2 regions of the Bacillus sp. ISL-77 genome follow, and region 1 is predicted to be linked to the other one. Evidence: riboswitches for the same ligand, from Rfam matches in the RefSeq annotation. Region 1 holds a riboswitch; the other holds the start of a gene.

Region 1 (3,217 bases):
CTTGTAAAGAAAAAATTCCGAAATTTCAAACGAGGTGAAGATTCGTGAAATTAAAAATTTCATGTCTGCAAATGGATATCGTCTTCGGTGATCCCAATAAAAACTACCAAACTGCCGAAAGACTCATTGAAAATGCACTGACTGAACAACCCGATATCATTGTCCTTCCGGAACTATGGACAACGGGATATGACTTGACGCGCCTGAATGAAATTGCAGACCCAAAAGCAGTACAAACGATTGAATTTCTCAGAAAAGCAGCACAACAAAATCAGGTTCATTTCGTTGGCGGCTCAGTTGCGAACCGTGAAGAAACAGGAGTAAAAAATACTCTCCTCATCATCAATAAAGATGGCACGCTTGTACACCAGTATAGTAAACTACATCTTTTTAAACTCATGAATGAGCATGTTTTCTTAGAGCCTGGCGCCGAGAAGGGACTTTTTCAACTTGATAATCACCATTTTGCTGGGGCTATCTGTTATGATATCCGGTTTCCAGAGTGGATACGCGCTCACACATCCGAAGGTGCAGAAGCACTGTTTGTTGTGGCCGAATGGCCTGCACCTAGATTGTCCCACTGGAGGGCCCTTTTAATTGCAAGAGCAATTGAAAATCAATGTTATGTAATTGCCTGTAACCGTTCTGGAAATGACCCGAATAACCATTTTGCTGGTCACTCGATGATTATTGACCCGTGGGGTGAGGTTATTGCTGAGGCTGGAATGAAGGAAGAAATCCTATCGGCTGAAATTGAGATGGACATAGTCAAGGAGGTCCGTAAGCAAATTCCTATTTTCACGGATAGAAAACCAGAATTCTATAAATAATAATTTTCAAAAAATATTGACACTTTCTCTTTGTTACTGATATGATTTTTACCAGTTAAATAGATTTTCTCTTATCATGAGCTGGCTGAGGGATTTGGCCCTTTGAAGCCCAGCAACCGACCGGAAACCCATTGAAATGGGGCGCTTTTTGCGCCGGGGATCCCCCTTTAAGGCACGGTGCTAATTCCAACAGAAGGATTATCTTTCTGAGAGATAAGAGGTGCGACAGACAATATTGTCTATCAGCCTCTTTCAGATGAGAAAGAGGCTTTTTTAGTGCCTGCGTGCATAATTAAGCCTCCCAAAAACGAGGAGGAACCATAATGAGTCTACTAAAACAAAAAACATACCAGCCTTTAACAAACGAGAGTGCAGTTGAACTGGCACTTGAATTGAAAATTTTTGACCAGCATGCAAAACTTTCCTGCAAGGAGATTGGCGATGGGAATCTCAATCTAGTCTTTCATATTGTTGAAGAATTAGATGGAAAAAGTGTTATTATCAAACAAGCTCTCCCTTATGCAAAGGTAGTTGGCGAAAGCTGGCCATTAACTTTGAAAAGAGCAAAGATTGAAGCGGATGCCTTAAAAATTTTCGGACAGATTGCTCCAGATTATGTGCCCCAAGTTTTTTTCACAGATGATGTCCTAGCTGTAACCGTAATGGAGGACCTTTCCCATCTTTCAATCGCAAGAACTGGCTTTATCAAAGGAGAAACCTATCCATTAATTTCAAAGCATCTAGGTGAATATCTTGCAAAAACATTATTTTACACTTCTGATTACGGATTAACCCCTTCCGTAAAAAAGGAATATGTACAACAGTTTATCAATCCCGAGCTTTGCAAAATAACTGAAGATTTAATCTTCACCGATCCTTTTATTGATGCAGAAACCAACGATTTCGAGGAAGGACTGCGTCCTGTCGTCGAAGAGCTTTGGCAGGATGATGAACTAAAGTTTCATGTAAATATTTTGAAGAAATGCTTTTTAACAGAGGCTGAAGTTCTCCTCCATGGTGATCTTCATACCGGAAGTGTTTTTGCCGATAATTATGAAACAAAAGTAATCGATCCCGAATTTTCTTTCTACGGACCAGCTGGATTTGATATCGGCCAAGTAATTGCAAATCTTCTCTTCCAGGTAATAGCAAATGTTGAAGAACGTGATCTTTTCCTCAATCATATTGAAACGGTATGGAGTGTATTTGAGGATCAATTTACACTATTATGGAATACGGAGAATAAAGACGATTACGCTAAATCCTCTACCTTTCTAAACTATAATTTAACTAAGTTTTTTGAGGACTCGATCGGCTTTGCCGGCTGCGAATTAATCAGAAGGACAATTGGTCTTGCTCATGTTGCTGATTTAGATGGGATCGAGGATGCTCAAACTAGATTCACTGCAAAACAGAAAACACTAGGTCTTGGGAAAGTCCTAATCAAACAACGAAAAGAAATCAAAAATCTTACTGCTTTCATAGCAACTGTAAAAGAAACACTTTAATATAGAAAAAGCAATCCAACTCGGATTGCTTTTCTAGTCAAGTTAAAATATATTGGTTTTTCAACAGGTCAATTAGCAGGCACAAATATTTAATGAAAAATAGGTAGGTTAGACTCAGACAAAATAAAAAATTGCCGAGAAAAAATACCCTTTCTCGACAATCTGACACTTCCCAAAGGATGTGTTTTTTTGATTTGCTTTTTTTTACAGCATAGGATTTTCATTCTTTGCTTTGAGTCTTTGCCATCTTTTCTCAACTTCTGCTTCAAATTCTTCTAGCATTGGCTTGTTTTCATCTTTAAGTAGGTGTTTTGTTTTCCCCATATATTTTAACCAATCAGAAAGTGGAATTCGTTTGTTCTTCTCTTCTGGATTGTAAGTTATGGTTGTAACACCTTGTTCTACTTCATATAGCGGGAAGAAGCAAGAATCTACAGCAGCTTCGATAATTTTTGCACCAAAACGGTCATCAGATTTCCAGTTTAGTGGGCATGTGATGAGAAGTTTTCCATATACTGTTCCAACATTTTGTGCGTACCATTGTGCTTTTGCACCTTTTTTAACTAAGTCCTGTGGAAAGGCTTCCGAACCGGTAAACACATAAGGAATATTAGTAGCAGCCATAATTTGCGGAGTATCCTTATGGTGGAAGGCTTTTCCTCGCTGTGCTTTTCCAACTCCCGATGTACTTGTCATATGACCCAGTGGTGTTGAATAAGACATTTGTGAGCCTGTATTCATGTAGCCCTCATTATCATATTCAAGCATAATCAGTTTATGTCCGCGAAGAGCAGTACCAATCGCTGAACCCATACCAATATCCATACCACCATCACCAGTAATCATAACAAATGTGGCGTCATCCGATACTTCAATTTC
Region 2 (3,217 bases), on a different contig from region 1:
CTGTTCTGCAGTGGCCCCATAGCCTAATCTCGTTGATATCCCCATTAAAGAATAGACCTGGTTGCCCACCAATCATCCCCGATGGGTAGATATAGGTTTTAAGGCTTCGTTCACCCTTTTTTACAAACTTACCATTAATGTATAGCTGCGGCTCTCTATCATCATAGACAACAGCAATATGAATAAGATCATTAATTATTGCTTCATAGACTAACACCGCATATATATTTTTCTTGGCATGTTCATAGATCGTAATTCCATTTAGTCCAACTGAAACACTAACCCCTGCATCATTATCGGACACCCCATATCCAGGTCCAATGATATAATTTTTTCCATTTACATTTGCCGGCTTATCGCGTGATTGTTTATCGATAAGATGAACGCTTTCAGGCAATACCCAAAACTCATAGGTGAATGTATTTTTCAGATTCGTTAATAAACGTCCATTTAAGCTATTCCCTAACATGACGCACCTCTTCAATTTACTTTTATGAATAACTAGTCCATTTGATCGAGCTTTTACACAATATGAATACTATTTGATTTTGACTAGACTTATCCCCAGTTTTAGGGTGTTTGGTTTGCTTTTTTTTAAGATATTAATATATCCCCTACACATAAGAGAGTAGAAATTGTTAAAACAAAAAAAGAGCTCCAAGGGGCTGTTGACAATTTGTCAACAGCCCCTTGAAAGCTCTTTTTTACGGGAACAAATGCTAGTTACATCTTTTAACCTAGAGGTAAGCTAAAGTTACTTCTTTATTCTTACTTTCTGTTTCATACTCCCCTATTATTTGAAAGTAACAAGACGCCTTCTGCTGATTAATTAACTGTTCTAATTCTTCCCTAGTCGCCTGGATAATTGCTATCTCATCAGAAGCTTGAGCTACCCATGTAATCAAAGGGTTATTATAATTCTTTGAGAGACCTTGAATTAACCATAATTCTTTTTCGTTCCCTTTTTTCTCTCCATCACATGCTGCTGTTGTTTTTGTGATATTCTTATTTGACGACCGATTTTGACAGACATAGACCAAATCTTCAATAACAGCACTTGCAGTAGGATACATCCCAGCTCCTGGTCCTTGCAAAGTAATACTACCAACAATATCAGAGTGAATATTTACAGCATTTTCTACGCCTTCAATAGAATAAAAAGGATGAGATTTCCCAACAAGGACTGGTTTAACCTCTGCGTTAATTTGACTACCTGTCTTACTAATACTTGCAATATGCTTAAACCTTAATCCCATCTTTTCTGCTGTTTCAATTAACTCTCTTGTAATCGAGGTAATGCCCGCACGCTCGACATTCTTCCAATTGGGTTGTTCTCCAAAAGCAATTCTGCTGAGAATCATTGTTTTATAAAAAGCATCAAATCCCTCCACATCGTTGGTTGGATCCACTTCAGCATACCCCTTCTCTTGCGCTAAAATGAGGGCATCAGCAAATGACTGCTTCTTCTCGCGCATTTCCGTTAGTATAAAATTCGATGTCCCATTAAGAATTCCTTGGATGTGACGAACTCGGTTAACATTTAATAACTGCCTTAAGGTTTGAATAACCGGAATACCACCCGCAACTGTTGCTTCATAACCCACCGAAACATTATAATTCTCAGCTAACTCGAGCAGTTCATTCCCGTGGTGTGCAAACATTTCTTTATTCGCTGTGATTATGTGGCAACCACTTTGTATAGCTTGTTTTAAAAAAGTAAAAGGTTGTTCTTTGTCGACGATTGCTTCGACAACAACATCAAGTTGAGGTAGATTAAGAATTTCGGCAAAATCTGTAGTTATTAAAACATCTTCCCTTATGTCTCTGGTTTTTTGTTTATTTTTTATTAGTACTGCAGCCACTTCTACTTTTCTCCCTAAAACACTAGTAAGTTCCTCAGCGTGGGATTGTATTGTTCTATAAACACCTTCCCCAACTGTACCAAAACCTAGAATTGCCACTTTAATGACAGACATGTATTCCACCCCTTAAATAATATTAGACATGACCAATTGGTTGTTTATTTTAATATCATATAAATAAGAAAAACCCTCTTCATAAGAAGAGGGTAGATTTCCTCCTCTTATCTGTCAGGTTAAAAATAACCTGCAGGAATTAGCACCTTTTCAAGAATTACCTTGATGGTTGCCGGGCTTCATCGGGCCTAGTCCCTCCGCCGCTCTGGATAAGAGTTTTATTTAATTATTTCATTAAATATCCAAGATATAAAAGAATTCTAGTTGATTCCTTTGTAATTGTCAATATTATTTGAAATTTCTTTTTTTACAATGGTAATAGGGATACCTCTTCCTTGTCCCCCAAACGGTCTATCATTTCTAACCACTCCTCCGGTTTATTTGAAAGAATGGAATAATAGGTGGTTAGAAAATCCTTTACAAGGTTTGCTGGCAGTGAGTCAAGTTCATCAGCTAATGGCATGAAACATAAATCAAGCCCTGTTACAACTTCCCCATTGTTTTCCCAGGAAGGATGAACATATGAAAAATCTATACGTTTATAGCCCAAATGGGAAAGAACTTCGCGGCGGATATATGGATCCATAACCCTTACTCCACCAAATTCGTGATCTTCCACCCGGTACGGATCATATATTTCTGCGAACATGCCGAATAGCACTTGTCCATTTTCTTTAGCTAATTGTTGTAAATCCTTTAACCGGTTTTGAGCTAAAAAACGTCCAAGGCTTAGCCCAGGTTGACTGATGATCGTAAAATCTGTCATGGCAATATTCCAATCCGGATAATAACGATATTCGGTTGCACCTAAGACTTTATCGCCATCGACTGCTACAAACACGCGAATACTCGGATCTTCTAATGGCTCTTTCCATAACTCATATGCTAGTACTTCTTCTGGGGGAAAAATTTCTCCCATTAAGTTATGAAGCCTTCTAAAATTCTGATCATCTATATTGGTAATTCTAATATATTCCATTGAGATACATGCCTCCCATTCATTTAAAAGGATTTTTCCATTCCATTAATGTTGCATAATTGTAGGATTCTTCATCCTCGAGATAGTTTTCAACAATTCCTAATGGCACACGGCTGCAGCGCAACAAGAAAGTGATGACAGGATCCTGTATATCCCCTTTAATTATCGCAGCTAAATATTGCTCAGGTGTCAAGCTATCAGCTGCTTTATAATATCCTGGCATTCTACCGCCGCCTAGTAATCGATCCAAACTTTTTTCAAT

What was found. A riboswitch is a leader RNA that binds a small molecule or an ion and turns the genes downstream of it on or off. The one in region 1 is predicted to bind S-adenosylmethionine.
Region 2: linked by a shared signal. The riboswitch ahead of J7E77_RS22110 (homoserine dehydrogenase) and the one ahead of mtnK (S-methyl-5-thioribose kinase) in region 1 are both predicted to bind S-adenosylmethionine.

The regions. Positions count from the first base shown of each region.
Region 1 covers NZ_JAGGQY010000032.1:52,763-55,979, forward strand. Annotated here, with positions in the region: gene J7E77_RS12415 (carbon-nitrogen family hydrolase) at 45-830, shown strand; SAM riboswitch class I at 899-1,050, shown strand; gene mtnK (S-methyl-5-thioribose kinase) at 1,154-2,338, shown strand; gene J7E77_RS12425 (thiamine pyrophosphate-dependent enzyme) at 2,543-3,217, opposite strand, start outside.
Region 2 covers NZ_JAGGQY010000053.1:26,773-29,989, forward strand. Annotated here, with positions in the region: gene J7E77_RS22105 (glycosyltransferase) at 1-469, opposite strand, end outside; gene J7E77_RS22110 (homoserine dehydrogenase) at 738-1,976, opposite strand; SAM riboswitch class I at 2,081-2,192, opposite strand; gene J7E77_RS22115 (GNAT family N-acetyltransferase) at 2,284-2,955, opposite strand; gene J7E77_RS22120 (GNAT family N-acetyltransferase) at 2,975-3,217, opposite strand, start outside.